DNA from 4 places in the Brucella intermedia LMG 3301 genome. Region 4 is predicted to be linked to each of the others. Evidence: predicted binding sites of a transcription regulator. Region 4 holds the regulator's gene; each other region holds the start of a gene.

Region 1 (4,274 bases), 650 kb from region 4:
GCTTGTGTGTCGCCCTCATCCTGAGGAGCCTCCTGAGCTTGCGAAGGAGGCGTCTCGAAGGACGGGGCGACACCAGACACGGCGCAATCACTCCTCGCCCTTCGAGACGCCACCTTCGGTGGCTCCTCAGGATGAGGAGTGGTGCAGGCGACATTAATGGTGCCAGCGTGTTCAGGGTTTATAGCTTGCGTCGCGACAGTTCCGGCAGGCCTTCGTAGTTCAGCGCTATCAATGCTTCTTTCTTTGCCCGCGACCAACCTTTGATCTGTCGTTCTCGCGCAATGGCATCGACGATCCGGTCATAGGTCTCGGTGAAGACAAGCTCGACCGGTCGGCGCTTCTTCGTATAGCTATCGTAGATACCTTCGTTGTGTTCCCATAACCGGGCTTCGATGTTCTGCTTGGTAAGCCCGGTATAATAAGACCCATCCGCGCAACGCAGAATGTAGACTGTTGCTTCCATGACTTGCCCCCGCTGGTCGTTGGAAGATAGATGTTGATGCAAGTTTGCCTGCTTAACAAGGTGCGGCAATCGACCTTAAGATTGCTCATGTCCTGCGAGGTGAGAACCGTGTCCGCAAATCCCCGCATTTCCATCACCTACTGCACGCAATGCAACTGGCTGTTACGCGCTGCGTGGATGGCGCAGGAACTGTTGCAGACTTTCGGGCAGGATTTGGCGGAAGTGGCGCTTCATCCGGGCACAGGCGGGGTTTTTGAAATCCGCGTTCATATGCCAGACGGCAGCGAAGAACTCATCTGGGAGCGCAAGCGCGATGGCGGATTTCCTGAAGCCAAAGTGTTGAAGCAGCGCGTGCGTGATCTGGTCTGGCCGGAGCGCGATCTCGGTCATTCGGACCGGCCAGCGAATTCGTGAGGGGCTTCTTACCCCTGATCCTTCGAGGCTACGCTTCGCTCCGCACCTCAGGATGAGGGGCGGCAGCGAGCTTGATGATGGGAGGCCATCGAAGTTAGATATCGATGCAGCTGATCAAGAAGGGTACCGACTTTTTGAACGAGAGCGGATACGCGCTTCCCTCATCCTGAGGAGGTGCGCAGCACCGTCTCGAAGGATCGAAGGATCGAAGGACGAGGGAAAAACAGGGTCAATCCTCGTCCACCACGCGCAGGCGTAGCTGGCTGGTCGAACCGTCCGCCGATCTTGCCTGCGAGCGAGGTGTTTCCTCGGCAGGCTTTTCGCCGAATTCCAGCGCCTCGATCTTCGCGCCGCGTTTCGTGACCTTGGCTGACGACACAAGAATATCGTCAATATCCTTGTTGGCCTGCACGAAATGGGTTTGCAGCTTGCGCACGCGCTCATCCAGACGGCCGACATCTTCCATCAGGCGGATCACCTCGCCCTGAATGACATGCGCCTGCTCGCGCATGCGGGCATCCTTCAGGATGGCCTGAATGACCTGAATCGACAGCATCAGCAGCGACGGCGAGACGATGACGACCCGTGCCCGGTGCGCACGCTGGATCAGCGCCTCGAAATGTTCGTGAATATCCGCAAAGATCGATTCCGAGGGCACGAACAGGAAAGCCGTGTCCTGCGTTTCGCCGGGGATCAGATATTTGTCGGACACGTCCTTGATATGAATTTCCATGTCGCGGCGGAACTGGGCGACTGCTGCCTTGCGCGCCTCCGGCTGTTCCGTCTCACGCATCGAATTCCAGGCTTCGAGCGGAAATTTCGCGTCGATCACCAGCGAGGGCGCATTGTTCGGCATGCGCACAAGGCAATCGGGACGGGTGCTGTTGGAAAGCGTTGCCTGAAATTCGTAGGCGCCTTGCGGCAGGCCATCGGCGATGATCGCCTCCATGCGCGACTGGCCGAAAGCGCCGCGTGTCTGCTTGTTGGCGAGGATCGCCTGCAACTGCACCACCTGTCCGGCGAGCGACTGGATATTGTTCTGCGCCGTGTCGATGACCGCGAGACGCTCCTGCAATTTGGCGAGGTTTTCATGCGTCGAGCGGGTCTGCTCGGTCATGGTCTGGCCGATGCGATGCGTCATGCCGTCGAGCCGCTCGCGGATCGACTGGTTAAGCTCGGCCTGCCTTGAGCCGAACACTTCCGCCATGGTCTGCATCCGGCCCTGCATCTCGGCCTGCGCCTTGAGGATTTCCGCCATGCGATATTCCGCATCGCGGGCACGGTCCTCGGCCTGCGCTTCCGCAACTGCGCGAAGCCGGGCGGAGCGCGCTGCCGCGATCAGAAAAATGGCAAGACACAGCACCAGCACGACGATACCCGCCAGCAGGATATTGCCGAGCGTGAAGGATGTGGCGCCGAGCTGCAGAAGCGGCTCATTCAAGAGATTCTGGTTTTCCATGAAGTGAGCTTAACTGATTCGTGTCGCCTTGATGAGATCAAAACGAGAACATTTTGCAAAGTGTAATTGACGATTCTCACGCGAGCCATTACGTGAAAGCCCATGTCTGTAAAACCGCTTCTCATCCTTCCCGATCCCGTCCTGCGCCAGGTTTCCAAGCCTGTGGAGCGCTTTGACGACCAGCTGCGCAAATTTGCCGGCGACATGTTCGACACCATGTATGATGCGCCGGGCATTGGCCTTGCCGCCATTCAGGTGGGCGAGCCGATCCGCATGCTCGTCATCGACCTCGCCAAGGAAGGTGAACCGAAAGCGCCGCATGTCTTCATCAATCCCGAAATCGTCGGCGTGACGGATGAAGCCAGCACCTATGAGGAAGGCTGCCTTTCGATCCCGGATTATTATGCGGAAGTTGAACGGCCAGCCGCCATCAAGGTCAATTATTTCGATGCTGACGGCAAGCCGCATGCAATGGAAGCCGACGGGCTGATGGCCACCTGCCTGCAGCATGAAATCGACCATCTGAACGGCGTGCTCTTCATCGATCATATTTCCAAGCTGAAGCGCGATATGGTCATCAAGAAATTCAAGAAGCTCGCCAGCCAGAGCGCGCCTAAGAAGGTTCTTTAATGCGTGTCGTTTTCATGGGGACGCCGGAATTTTCCGTGCCGATCCTCACCGCCATCATCGGTCACGGTTATGAGGTTGTTGCGGTCTATACGCAGCCGCCGCGCCCGGCGGGCCGTCGCGGGCTGGAGCTGACCAAGTCGCCGGTGCATGAAAAAGCCGAGCAGTTCGGCATTCCGGTGTTCACGCCGAAGAGCCTCAGAAGCGCGGAAGAGCAGGACGTTTTTGCAAGCCTTGAGGCTGATGTCGCGATTGTCGTGGCCTATGGCCTGCTGCTGCCGCAAGCCATTCTGGATGCGCCGCGCCTCGGTTGCTATAACGGCCATGCATCGCTTTTGCCGCGCTGGCGCGGTGCTGCTCCCATCCAGCGCGCTATCATGGCAGGCGATGCGGAAACCGGCATGATGATCATGAAGATGGATGCGGGACTCGATACCGGTCCCGTTGCAATGGCTGAAAAGGTTGCCATCACGCCTGACATGACGGCAGGCGAGTTGCATGATCGTCTGAGCATGATCGGTGCCGACCTGATGATCCGTGCGCTGGGTGCGCTTGAGCGTGAAAGCCTTGCCTTGCAGCCGCAGGCGGAGGAAGGCGTGACCTATGCCGCCAAGATCGACAAGGCCGAGGCGCGCATCGACTGGTCGAAGCCTGCGAAGGACGCCCACAACACCATTCGCGGCCTGTCGCCCTTTCCGGGTGCTTGGTGTGAAATGGAAATCAATGGCGCTGTCGAGCGCGTGAAATTGCAGCGCTCCACCTTGGGCGAGGGCAGGGGCGAACCGGGCGCGGTGCTGGATGATCGCCTGACGGTCGCCTGCGGCGAGGGTGCCGTTCGGCTCGTCACGCTGCAGCGTTCCGGCGGCAAGCCATTGCCTGCGCAGGAGTTTCTGCGTGGCGCACAGGTCACGAAGGTTCTGTAGGCGGTGCCGCGCTACAAGCTCACTGTCGAATATGACGGCACGCCCTATGTCGGCTGGCAGCGGCAGGAAAACGGCCATGCGGTGCAGAATGCAATCGAACTGGCGTTCAAGAAGTTCTGCGGCGAAGACCTCACGTTAAGCGCTGCGGGCCGCACCGATGCGGGCGTTCATGCGACGGGCGCAGGTTGCCCATGTCGATCTCACCAAGGATTGGGACGCGGGCAAGGTGCGTGACGCGGTGAATGCGCATCTGGTCATGGCCGATGAGCGCGTCAGCATATTGAACGTCGAGAAGACAACGGACACGTTCGACGCGCGTTTTTCGGCGCGCAGCAGGCATTATCTCTACCGCATCCATAATCGTCGTGCGCCTCTGGCGATCGACTAC
Region 2 (4,274 bases), on a different contig from region 4:
GACAATGGCCGCTCGCGCCCCATGGCGCGTGTAAGCAGGACCGGCATATGCGTATCCAGATAGCGGCGATTATGCAGCCCCGTCAGGCTGTCCGTCACTGCCATGGTAATCGTGCGATTGAGGCTTTGCCGCAAGAGATCGTTATAGCACTTCCGTTTTATCTGCGTTCGCAAGCGTGCGAATAGCTCCAGCTTCTCAAGCGGACGCATGAGATAGTCGTTTACGCCCAGTTCCAGTGCGCGCACCACCAGCGCCCCTTCATCTTCCCGCACGACAAGAATGATCGGCACCAGCCGTGTGCGCTCGATAGTTCGCAACTGGGAGCATAGACGCAGCGGGTCATAGTAAGTGAAATTGGCTGAAACGACGATGCTGTCGTAATCGGTATCTATCGCCCGGATCAGGGCTGTGTTCGCATCGCTGGCCACGTCCACGCGATAAGTCTCTCCAAGAATGAGACGAAGGCGCGCGGCCGCCAGTTCATCCTCATCGACGATGAGAATGCGAGCCACCTCATCCTTATCGGCATAATTCCCGCCCATCTTGCTTGCCAGCAGCGTCTCCACCTCTGCGTCCGCTACGGTGCCCGTTCGCTGGAAGAGCTCGTCAGAGACGAGTTTCAGCCGCGCCAGGCTCTTTACGCGCGACATAAGCTGAAGATCGCTGACGGGCTTGAACAGAAAGTCGTCGGCACCAGCTTCGAGACCGCGGATCTTGTCCTCCGCACCATCAAGCGACGTTACGATGACAACAGGGATGTTGGATGTGCGGGGATCGTCCTTCAAACGACGGCAGACTTCAAAACCGTCCATGTCCGGCATTAATATGTCGAGCAGGACGACATCAATCTGTCCGCCCAGACAAATCTCTATGGCCTCCGGCCCGCTGTGGGCCGTAACGACCTCGTAATATTCGGAGAGCAGCCTGGCTTCGAGGAGCTTTACATTGGAATCCACATCGTCAACGACGAGAATTCTTGCAGTCATGATGCCCCCGCCCTGATTTCCGCTAAGCGTCGCCCATATAGGATTTGATTGTTTCTATAAAGCGGGGCACCGAAATCGGCTTGGATATATAGGCTTCGCAGCCGCCCTGCCGTATACGCTCCTCGTCGCCTTTCATGGCAAATGCCGTTACGGCGATCACCGGAATATGCCGCAACTCATCATCGTCCTTCAGCCATTTCGTGACTTCCAGCCCCGATACCTCCGGAAGCTGTATGTCCATCAGAATCAGGTCGGGTCGATGCTCTCGCGCAAGGTCCAGCGCCTCAAGCCCGTTTCTCGTACGGATGGTCTCGTATCCGCTGGCTTCGATTAGATCGCGAAACAACTTCATATTGAGTTCGTTGTCTTCGACAATCATTACGCTTTTCGGCATCGAATATTCCTTGGTCTTATTCCCTGCAGCAAACCGGCATTTTCTCGATCTTCTTATCTGACAATGGACCGAAATAGACCACTAGAAAGTTCTCCACTTTCAGACCACGATCAGTTTAACCTCATTTCATTGATGAAAGGCAAATAATTCCATTGTTCCTCGACGGAGCGGCAGCTACACATTCGGCCAGACAACGAAAAAAGCGGAGAAACCACATGAAAACGCTGATGAGTCAGGCGGATGCGGAAGCGATCGCTATTGAAGCTTTAGCGTGGCTGGCGCAAGACAAGGACCTGCTGCCTCGCTTTCTCGCCCTGACCGGCATCGAAGCGACGTCCATCCGGCAGGCCGCGCTTGAGCCCGGCTTTCTCGCGGGAGTACTGCAATTTTTCCTGTCTCATGAACCGACACTGTTGCGCTACTGCGAGGAAGCAGGACGAGATCCGGCAACAATAGACAAAGCCCTCACGCACCTGCCTGGCGGTCTGAACCAGCACCTCTAGGAGTGTGCTCAACCACCGCATGACAAAGCCCGGCAAAGCCGGGCTTTCTTATTGATCATTCAGCAGCAGGAGTTGCTGTAGCAACCTCGACTTCATTCGAAACCGACAACACGTTCAATTCGTGCTGCTTGCCATCGCGCGCCGTCCAGGAGATTGACTGGCCCGGTGCAAGGCCAATCAACGCGGTGCCGATTGGCGTGAGTATGGAAATCTTTCCCTGCGCAATGTCCGCTTCGCCAGGATATACGAGCGCCACCCGGCGCTGCTGTCCGTCATTGGAGCGAAACTCGACAGTAGAGCCCATGTGGATCACATCCTGCGGCAAGCGCTTTGCAGGCACGACTTTTGCACGGTCGAGCTCGGCCATCAGTTCCTCGGCAATCTCCTCGAGACGTTCCGAAACATTGGTGGCCAACCCCATCAGGCGTTCATAGTCGATTTCGCTGACGACGATATTGGGCTTCTTGCGATTCTTTCCGCTCATGGCGAGTGCTCACTGCTGTTGAAAGGTAATAAATCTCCGTGCTGTTATGCACGAAGCTGTTCAGATTGATTTTGGAGAAAGCGCTTATTCGAAATCCGCTTTGGACAAGCGGCGTACCGTCCCCCGGAGTTCCCCTGCGCTAGGCAGAACTCGAGGGTAGCTATCCCGTGATCGGATGAACCCGATGGAGTATGGATGCAAAACGGTTGTTCATGGCACTAAACTTGGTGATATTCCCGGCAATGTCAAGTGTAAGAACCTGCAGGACCTATATGCCGGTGGCGCTTCAGCCTTTCGATGCTATAAAAGGATGTTCCTTTTATGTTCATCAGACGGTTCGTCCTCATGGCTGACACCACTGCCCCTAACAGTCCGGAAAAAGGTGTATGCCGCGATTGCCTTGCGCCGCAAAAGACGGATACAGGCAGGCGTTGCCATGCATGCGGCAGTCCGCGTCTTCTTCGCCATCGCGAGCTTTACAGGCTCTCCCTCGCCCATATTGATTGCGATGCATTTTACGCCTCGGTCGAAAAGCGCGACAATCCGGAGTTACGGGACAAACCCCTCATCATCGGCGGGGGGAAGCGCGGCGTCGTATCGACTGCCTGCTATCTCGCCCGTATTCATGGTGTGCGGTCCGCCATGCCCATGTTCAAGGCGTTGGAAGCCTGTCCGGACGCAGTTGTCATCAAACCCAATATGGAAAAATACGTGCGCGTCGGTCGCGACGTACGGCAGATGATGCGTGACCTGACGCCCCTCGTCGAGCCACTCTCTATCGATGAGGCATTCCTGGATTTGAGCGGCACCGAGCGACTGCACAAAGCGCCGCCCGCAATCGTTCTGGCGCGCTTTGCCAAAAGGGTTGAGGACGAAATAGGCATCTCCGCCTCAATAGGACTTTCCTACTGCAAATTTCTGGCCAAGGTTGCATCAGACATCGAAAAGCCCCGCGGTTTTTCTGTTATCGGCGAAGCGGAGGCATTAACCTTTCTGCGGGACCGATCGGTCAGCACGATCTGGGGCGTCGGCAAGGCCTTTGCAGCCAAACTGGAAAGTGACGGAATCCGATCCATTGGCCAACTCCAGACGATGGAGGAAGGAACGCTCATGAAAGCCTATGGCACCAGGGGCCAGCGTCTGTACCGACTGTCGCGAGGACAGGATAGCCGCAAGGTCGAGCCTGATCACGACATGAAAAGCGTCTCGGCCGAGACGACCTTCAACAACGACCTGTCGGACGCAAATGATCTCGTTCCGGTGCTTCGCGCACTTGCCGAAAAAGTATCCCGGCGACTAAAAGCTGGTGACATAGCCGGACGCACCGTCGTCCTGAAGCTGAAAACCCGCGATTTCAAATTGCGTACCCGCAATCGCCAGCTTTCCGACCCCACCCAACTTGCAGATAGAATCTTTCGCCATGGATTGCAGCTTCTTGAAAAAGAGCTGGATGGAACGAAATTTCGTCTGCTTGGAATTGGCGTTAGCGAACTTTCTTCAAGCGACCGGGCCGATCCGCCCGATCTTGTGGACACACAGGCCACCAAACGCGCCGTCGCCGAGAATGCCATCGACCGGTTGAGGAACAAGTTCGGGGTGAGTGTTGTCGAAACAGGCTATACTTTCTCCAAGGGTAATCTGGCCCGCCCGCAAATGCCACCAGACAGAGATGAACAGCCTTGAGTTTTCTCGTCGTGGAAACCCATGGAGAAATTTTCTACATTTGCCTCTAACGGCTTGACGAGACCGGTCTGTATCAATATTGGAACGGACCAAGGCAATGCCAAGTGATTTGGCAACGGCTTTACGGAAGGCCTCGTGGCGGAGTGGTTACGCAGAGGACTGCAAATCCTTGCACCCCGGTTCGATTCCGGGCGAGGCCTCCAAATTTTCTCAAATAAAATCAA
Region 3 (4,274 bases), 850 kb from region 4:
CAGCCGCCGGGACAGCAGGCTTTTCGGCTTCCGCGACCGGAGAAACGCCAGCTTCCTTGGCGGCGGCTTCAGCTGCAAAAGCGTCAAGCTCGGCAAGCTTCGCCGTCACGGCAGCAGCTTCCATCGCCTCGTGGCGATAACCAAGGCTGCGCAGAATTTCTTCCATGTCCTCGGTTGTCGCACCCAGAATGGACATCATGGCAGGCGTGACGATGAAGCGTCCGCCGTCATAAGCGCCATCCGGACGCGCACCGGAACCCGGACGCCAGGCAAGCGCCGGGCGAATGAGATCGGCAAGGCGTTCCAGAATATCGATGCGCACGGCACGACGGCCCAGCACGCGATAGCCTGCCAGACGATAGAACTGATGGTCAAAAGCCGGATCGACCACGACCGAGGTGCGGCCAGCGGCCAGCACATTCACGACATCGCCGTAACCGGCGCGTTCGCGGCCATCATTCTTAAGCGCCCACAGCAGCGTGATGAGGCCAGCCGGGGCTGGCTTCAGCAGCATGGGCATGAAGACGTGATAGGCGCCGAAACGCACACCGAGACGGCGAAGCGCCGCGCGCGAATCCTGATCGAGACCGCGCACTTCCTCCGCCACATCGCGGCGTGGAAGAATGCCCAGGTTCTCGACGATCTGGAATGCGAGGCCGCGTGTCATGCCGGTCAGGGCATCGGCGGCGGCCAGATCGGTAAGCGGCTTCAGAACGGTTTCGATATGATGCGCGACGAAACGGTCGATGCGCGCGGCAACCTTGTCACGCGCTGCTCCCGTAAGCTGTTCGTCGGCGAGGATCACCGCACGCGGCTTCAGCAGGTCATCGCCCGCAACCAGCGTTGCGACCGTTGCGCCAACCCAGCGCATGACGCCATCCGAGCCCAGCGCGAAATCGCCGTTCGGCGCAGCAGCAAAGCGCTCCGCGCGACGTTCGAACTCGGCGGCCAGCGCCTTTTGTGCAGCCGACTTCACCGCCTTGGCGTCAGGCCCCTCGGCCTGAACGTCAGCGGTAAAACGGAATCCTTCCAGTTGCCCGACATTGTGGCCTTCGACAATCACGTCTCCGGCAGGGCTGATTTCTGCTTCAAGCATGGCATTCTCTCTCAGGCGCCTCATAAGCACGCTTGTCCTGCGGTCTACAAAGCGTTTCGTCAACCTTTCATGCAGCGCGTCGGACAATCTGTCCTCAATTTCGCGCGTCTTTTCCTGCCAGTGTGTCGGATCGGCAAGCCATCCCGGCCTGTGCGACACGAAAGTCCAGGTGCGGATTTGCGCCACGCGATGCGACAGGGTGTCGATTTCCCCCTCTGTGCTGTCGGCGCGGCGCACCTGTTCGCTCATATAATCTTCATCGACGCTCCCTCGGCGGACAAGATCCTGGTAGATGGTTGCAATGATATCGGCATGCTGCGCCGGCGCGATCTTGCGATAGTCGGGCAGCGCGCAGGCGTCCCATAAAAGCTCGATCCGCGCCGGTGTCGTCGCAAGCCGCACAATCTCTTCGTCTTTCGACAAATTTTCAAGCGCTTGTTGATCGACCGCGGGCAAAGCCTTGGCGAGCCCCTCGACGGGCGCGGGTGTTTCCAGAGAATATCGCAGGGAATCGAGCGACGAAAAGTCGAAACGCGCCGTGCGCCATTGCAGGACTTTCACCGGATCGAAATTATGCGCCTCCACCCGTTCGACCAGTTCCTCGTCGAAAGGATGCACCTGCCCCGTCACACCGAATGTGCCGTCACGCAGATGCCGGCCCGCGCGTCCTGCGATCTGACCCACTTCGGCCGGGGTCAGGTCGCGGAACTGATAGCCATCGAACTTGCGGTTCTGCGCGAAGGCGACATGATCCACATCCAGGTTGAGCCCCATGCCGATGGCATCGGTCGCCACCAGGAAATCCACGTCGCCGGACTGGTAAAGCTCCACCTGCGCATTGCGCGTGCGCGGGCTGAGCGCGCCCATGACCACTGCCGCCCCGCCGCGCTGACGGCGGATCAGTTCGGCAATCGCGTAAACCTCGTCGGCGGAAAAGGCGACGATGGCGGAACGGTTCGGCAGGCGGGTAATCTTCTTGGAACCGGCATAGGCCAGATGCGACAGGCGCGGACGCGTAACCACATTGATGCCGCGCAGAAGCTTTTCCAGAATCCCGCGCATGGTTCCGGCACCGAGCAGCAGCGTCTCCTGCCGCCCCCGCAAATGCAGGATGCGGTCGGTGAAGATATGGCCGCGCTCAAGATCGCCAGCAAGTTGCACTTCATCGATGGCCACGAAAGCGGCATCGGTACGGCGCGGCATGGCCTCGACCGTGCAGACGGAATAGCGTGCGCCGGGCGGCACGATCTTTTCCTCGCCCGTCACCAGCGCAACATTGGCCGCACCAACCCGTTCCACGACGCGGTTATAGACCTCGCGCGCCAGAAGGCGCAGCGGCAGGCCGATCATGCCGCTTCCATGCGACAGCATGCGTTCAATGGCGAGATGCGTCTTGCCGGTGTTGGTCGGCCCAAGCACGGCTGTCACATCGCGGCCACTCAGGGTCAGCGGCAAATCATGGGCAGGGAGTTGGTTCATGCCAATAATCGGATTCCCGGTACAAGCGCCCTTCACGGGCTGGATGCTGGTTCTGCGATAGCACTATACGACCCGCACCGAAAGCGCTCCTGTTAAGTTTAAGTATGGGCCAATTGCCGATATGTCGACGACCGATGTAAAGCCGGTCAATAACTTGTCGATTAACAATTGGAACGACTCTGGAACGAATCGGCGACGAATCGCTGACTCCGACAGCTTCGCTATTTGTTCACGGCAACATATAGTAAGCCTAGCACAAATGCCCACAACATGATGAATCAAATGTTCCGCTTGTTGCTGCTCTCCGGACGCAAGACGGCGGTGATCGTTAACCTTTGGCAAAACCTGTCAACCGACTGATCCACGGCAACGCTGTTTCTCAGGAAATCTTAATGATTACTGATACTTCGTTAACGTCGGAACGCGTAAAAGCCCGTTTTTCATTAACCTTCAGGCCAAAGCCGGAACGAATCGGCGACGAATCGCTGATCCTCAAAGTTTCCTTGTTTGTTCTCACAACATCTGGTGGTCGATGCTCCCGGCAGGCGCTAGAAAACCCGACATGAACCGGCATCGATGCCACTTCCACCGGCTTTCCGTTAACTTTTACGGCAAATCCATCAATACGACGCACCGATTTCAAACGTCTCATTGCGGAAACAAAAAGGCGGCCGGAGCTAATTCTCCGCCCGCCCCTGTTTCAATGACGCAGAAAGTCAGTCGCGCTCGACGCACAAGGCAACGCCCATGCCCCCACCGATGCAAAGCGTCGCCAGACCGCGCCTGACGTTGCGGCGCTGCATTTCATAGAGCAGCGTTGTGAGCACGCGCGCGCCCGAAGCACCGATCGGATGGCCGATCGCGATTGCCCCGCCATTGACGTTGACGATATCCGGATCAAGACCGAGATCGCGCACGACGGCGCATGACTGCGCTGCAAAGGCTTCATTGGCCTCGACCAGATCGAGATCGCCGACGCTCCAGCCTGCCTTTTCCAGCGCCTTCTTCGTGGCCGGAATTGGACCTGTTCCCATGATCGCCGGATCGACACCGGCCGTTGCCCATGAAACGATGCGCGCCAGCGGCTTCACACCGCGTTTGGCTGCTTCGTCCGCGTCCATCAGAACAACCGCTGCCGCGCCATCGTTGATGCCGGATGCGTTGCCAGCGGTAACCGTTCCTTCCTTGTCGAAGGCCGGCTTCAGCTTGGCCAAGGCCTCCATCGTCGTGCCGGGGCGGATGTATTCATCCGCTGAGACAACCACATCGCCTTTGCGGCCTTTCACGGTCACCGGAACGATTTCATCCTCGAACCTTCCGGCGTTCTGTGCGGCTTCCGCCTTCTGCTGCGAGGCCAAAGCGAATTCATCCTGATCGGCACGGGTCAATTGCCACTGGCGGGCGATGTTTTCAGCGGTGATCCCCATGGGATAGCCATTGAACGCATCGGTCAGGCCGTCTTTCAGCATGGTGTCGACCATCTTGAAGTCGCCCATCTTCACGCCCGAACGCAGATGCGCGCAATGCGGCGCCATCGACATGGACTCCTGACCGCCCGCCACGATGATTTTCGCATCGCCCGAAAGAATCTGCTGCATGCCGAGCGCAACCGCCCGCAAGCCGGAGCCGCAAAGCTGATTGATGGAAAACGCTGTCGTTTCCTTCGGGCAACCGGCATCCATCGCCGCCTGTCGTGCGG
Region 4 (4,274 bases):
CGACCCGCGAACTTCTGACCGGCAAGGCCTGACCGATGGTCTCCAAACTCACCCATATCGACCAGAGTGGCGCTGCCAACATGGTGGATGTTGGGAGCAAGGACGAGACGGAGCGTCAGGCTGTGGCCGAAGGATCGGTCAGAATGAAGCCGGAAACGCTGGCGCTCATTCTGGAAGGCAATGCGGCCAAGGGGGATGTCATCGGCACTGCGCGTCTGGCAGGCATCATGGCAGCGAAAAAGACCTCGGACCTTATTCCCCTCTGCCATCCATTGATGCTGACCAAAGTCGTGGTCGAAATCGAACCGGACCACACGTTGCCCGGCCTGCGCGTTCGTGCACTCGCCAAGCTGAAGGGACGCACCGGCGTGGAAATGGAAGCTCTCACCGCCGTTTCAGTTACCTGCCTCACGATCTATGATATGGCCAAGGCGGTCGACAAGCATATGGAGATCGGCGGCATCCGCGTTATCGAAAAGAGCGGTGGCAAATCAGGCGACTGGACGGCATAAGCCGTTCTTCCAGATATGCTGCTGACTTTGCTTTGGATCAATTCTGCCAATCGTTTTTTATGGTTTAGACGGGGCAGAAATTCAGTTCGAGAGGAAACGCCATGTCCCTTCTCCCGGTCGATGAAGCACTGGCCCGCATTCTGAAGTCGGCGGAGCCGCGCGGCACTGAGCAGATCGCTTTGTCAGATGCTGGTGGGCGTGTCGTTGCAACACCCGTGCTGGCACATTTTCTGCAGCCGCCTTTTGACGGTTCGGCGATGGACGGCTATGCCCTGATCGCGCCGGACAACATCTCCTATCCTGCCGAGTTCGATATCATCGGCGAGTCGGCGGCGGGCAATCGCTTCGAAGGCGAATTAAGAAGCGGGCAGGCAGTCCGCATTTTCACCGGCGCGCCGCTTCCCAACGGTACCGACACAATCGTCATTCAGGAGCATACCGAGCGCTCAGGCAACCGGCTGATCGTCCATAAAGGCATGGAACCGGGACGGCATATACGCCGCGCGGGCCTGGACTTTTCGCCGGGCGACATAGTCATTCCATCAGGCCGTGAACTGGATGCCGCTGCGCTGTCGCTGGCAGCGGCCAGCGGCAATGCGAAAATCGACGTATTCAAAAAGCCCACGGTAGCCATTATCGCCACCGGCGACGAGCTTGTTGCTCCGGGCGAGATACCCGGAAAAGACCAGATCGTTGCATCGAACAGTGTTGGAATTGCCGAGATCGTAAGGCGAGCCGGCGGGACTTCTCAAGATAAGGGGATCATTCCCGATGATCCCGCTAAAATAGAGCAGGCAATAAAAGATAGCCTGCAAAGCGGTGTCGACGTTCTGGTCACAATCGGCGGAGCTTCGGTCGGTGCCAGGGACTTTGTCCATGGCGCGCTGCAGAAACTGGGCGTCGACCTCGATTTCTGGAAGATCGCCATGCGGCCCGGCAAACCGCTGATGCATGGACGGATCGATGTGAATGGCAAGATTGTCCATATTATCGGCTTGCCCGGCAATCCTGTTTCCAGCCTGGTGTGCAGCCTTGTTTTTCTCCGGCCGCTTGTCGCGAAGCTCGCCGGCACCAGCCTTGACGCCGATATCCGTCCGGCGAAGCTGGGTGTTGCCCTGCCAGCTAACGATCCTCGCCGCGATTATATCCGGGCTACCATCGAATCACGACCGGATGGAACGCTGGTCGCGTCGCCTTTTCCGTTGCAGGATTCGTCCATGTTGTCCGCCCTCGTCCGCTCAAAAGCGCTTATCATCAGGGATGAGAACGCTCCCGCTGCCGCTAGTGGCGATGATTGCCGAGTTCTGATGCTATAGCGGCGATGCCTCCTCGGAACATGAGGAATTCGCCCTAAGCCCCGGTGGGATATATATTATTCAGAATGTCGTCCCACCCACTCCGGTGGCAGGAATGCAGCGCCGGAACATCCCATCTTTCCTTGTTTTGAGCATTAACGATTTTAAAACCATTGCAGAACAAGACTGGAACATATAGTGTTCGTTCTGGTTTTGTTTTTCTCGATTCTTGGCCGGGAGGGTGTCGCGCATGTTGACCCGTAAGCAGCACGAGCTTCTGCTGTTCATTCACGAACGTCTGAAGGAAACGGGCATTCCTCCCTCTTTCGACGAGATGAAGGAAGCGCTCGATCTGGCTTCAAAATCGGGTATCCATCGTCTGATCACTGCTCTGGAGGAGCGTGGCTTTATCCGCCGCCTGCCCAACAGGGCGCGTGCACTTGAGGTGTTGCGGTTGCCGGATTCAATCGCTCCTGGGCTCAATGCCCAAAAGAAGTTCGCTCCCAGCGTGATCGAAGGCAGTCTTGGCAAAGCGCCGCCCCCCCCTCCACCGGCTCGCCCTGCCCCTGTAGCTACCAATGACGACACGTCGGCAACGGTATCCGTACCGGTCATGGGACGAATAGCTGCGGGTGTGCCGATCTCCGCCATTCAGAACCAGACCCACTCCCTCAGCCTCCCGCCAGAAATGATCGGCGCGGGCGAGCATTACGCGCTTGAGGTCAAAGGGGATTCAATGATCGATGCCGGAATTTTCGACGGAGACACGGTGATCATCAAACGCGGAGATTCCGCAAATCCCGGTGAGATCGTGGTAGCTCTGGTCGATGATGAAGAAGCGACCTTGAAGCGCTTTCGCCGTAAGGGTGCCTCCATCGCTCTGGAAGCGGCTAATCCCGCTTATGAAACGAGGATATTCGGCCCTGACCGTGTTCGCGTACAGGGGAAGCTCGTCGGTCTTATCCGCCGTTACTAGAGCACGTCTTCCGAAAGCGGGAACCGGTTTCGGGTGATGCGCGTGACAAAACTAGATCGAGCGGTTTGGATTGAATAGAGCGAGAGACCGCTCGAAATCAATTGCAATGCGTTGTGGGGTTGTCCGCATCCGATGAACAGTCTGCTACGGTTCGAGTGGAACCGGATTTGGGCTTATATTCTCGTTCGGGCAAGCCGCGTGCCGCGCGCGAATGAATGCGATGCAAATGCCAGGGACGACTTGGAACATCAACAGCGTATGTAATTCGGTCGTCCGGACGCAAATCAGGCCTCGGCTGCTTCTCGTCAAGCCTCGCAGTTTCATGCGATTTTCCCGTTGCCGCTTTGGGAGAGCGGCTTTCATCGCGTTGTTGTCCGAGTCTGATTTCTACGGCTCCTTTCAGCGCCAGATCGCGTTTACTGATGCTGGTAATCGTTGAGCGACCACATGTAGCATCCTTGCCCGGAACAGCCAGGATGACCACATCCCCGATATTGCAGGCAATCTCCCGCATTGCCGGTTCTCCAGTATAGGCAAGCGTGCGACCATCACGCAGGGTAATTGTGCACACTCCCTCAACACACTCAAAACCATCGGACGCGGCCAGCTTTTCTTTTTTAACCGAAAGCGGGGGGATCATTTCCTTGACGAGATAGGCAGTTTTCCAATTGTCGATTGTGAACTGGGAAGGTCGATTTCGATTAACCGCAAGCCTTCCGTCCTCCAATCGGACGCCTACCAGCTTGGCATCTTCGGATACGACGATATCGGGAAATGGTTCCCTTAAAAAAACCATCAGGCCGAGGACGACAAATGGGAGCGCCAGTACCTTCAGTCTGGTGGAAAGCACAACCGCCAGAACCAGCGCAATGGTCCAGAAAACAAGAGTAAGCGCGGGCATGGTTCCTGGATTACCATCCGGCGACCAGGTCGCGACGAAGGCAGCAATGTGCCTTACCGCGAAAATGCCCCAGCCCATTATTTGCAAAGGCACCCAGTCAAGCTGCAAAGGCATCAGCACCAGGCCGAAAACAGCAAACGGCATCACAAGCAAGGCTATTGCGGGTTCAGCAAGCACATTTCCCACCAATCCCAATGGCGCTGTGTTGTTGAAATGATAGGCGGCGAAAATGCCGCTCGCCAACCCGGCAATGAGCGAGGTGCCTGCCGCTGCCGCGACTAGCTTTAATATCCGCCCAACAAAGCCGTCTCTGGACCTCCTAAGCTTCTCTGCGCCGACACGCCTGTTCGCATTGCGTTCGCTCCACCAGGCATAACCGGCGATCAACGCAGCGGTTGCAGAGAACGACATCTGGAAACTCGGCCCCAAAATCTCATGCGGCGAAAGAGCAATCATCGCGAGCGCCGCTATGGCCAGATTGCGCATGCTGATGGCAGCGCGATCGACCAGCAATGCTCCAAGCATAATCGCAATCATCACATAGCTTCGTTGCGCAGCAACGTCCGCACCGGACATGGCAAGATAGAAGG

Evidence for each region. Region 4 encodes LexA, which represses DNA repair genes until DNA is damaged. Its sites were predicted from a motif close to TGTTCNNNNTGTGTTCNG; they were not measured.
Region 1: a site for LexA is predicted at 2,370-2,387, ahead of OINT_RS09485 (DNA recombination protein RmuC). Genes of this name have one in related genera too.
Region 2: a site for LexA is predicted at 2,679-2,696, ahead of OINT_RS16125 (DNA polymerase IV). Genes of this name have one in related genera too.
Region 3: a site for LexA is predicted at 2,745-2,762, ahead of OINT_RS10505 (helicase-related protein). Genes of this name have one in related genera too.

The regions. Positions count from the first base shown of each region.
Region 1 covers NZ_ACQA01000001.1:1,978,185-1,982,458, reverse strand. Annotated here, with positions in the region: gene OINT_RS09495 (GIY-YIG nuclease family protein) at 179-463, opposite strand; gene OINT_RS09490 (Rdx family protein) at 572-877, shown strand; gene OINT_RS09485 (DNA recombination protein RmuC) at 1,107-2,336, opposite strand; gene def (peptide deformylase) at 2,439-2,966, shown strand; gene fmt (methionyl-tRNA formyltransferase) at 2,966-3,886, shown strand; partial or broken gene truA (tRNA pseudouridine(38-40) synthase TruA) at 3,890-4,274, shown strand, end outside.
Region 2 covers NZ_ACQA01000002.1:793,904-798,177, forward strand. Annotated here, with positions in the region: gene OINT_RS16105 (PleD family two-component system response regulator) at 1-986, opposite strand, end outside; gene OINT_RS16110 (response regulator) at 1,009-1,380, opposite strand; gene OINT_RS16115 (DUF3572 domain-containing protein) at 1,596-1,883, shown strand; gene rnk (nucleoside diphosphate kinase regulator) at 1,939-2,367, opposite strand; gene OINT_RS16125 (DNA polymerase IV) at 2,713-4,050, shown strand; tRNA gene OINT_RS16130 (tRNA-Cys) at 4,180-4,253, shown strand.
Region 3 covers NZ_ACQA01000001.1:2,184,327-2,188,600, forward strand. Annotated here, with positions in the region: gene OINT_RS10505 (helicase-related protein) at 1-2,575, opposite strand, end outside; gene OINT_RS22970 (hypothetical protein) at 2,955-3,227, opposite strand; gene OINT_RS10510 (acetyl-CoA C-acetyltransferase) at 3,292-4,274, opposite strand, start outside.
Region 4 covers NZ_ACQA01000001.1:1,329,495-1,333,768, forward strand. Annotated here, with positions in the region: gene trpC (indole-3-glycerol phosphate synthase TrpC) at 1-32, shown strand, start outside; gene moaC (cyclic pyranopterin monophosphate synthase MoaC) at 36-512, shown strand; gene OINT_RS06305 (molybdopterin molybdotransferase MoeA) at 614-1,828, shown strand; gene lexA (transcriptional repressor LexA) at 2,058-2,783, shown strand; gene OINT_RS06315 (ComEC/Rec2 family competence protein) at 2,881-4,274, opposite strand, start outside.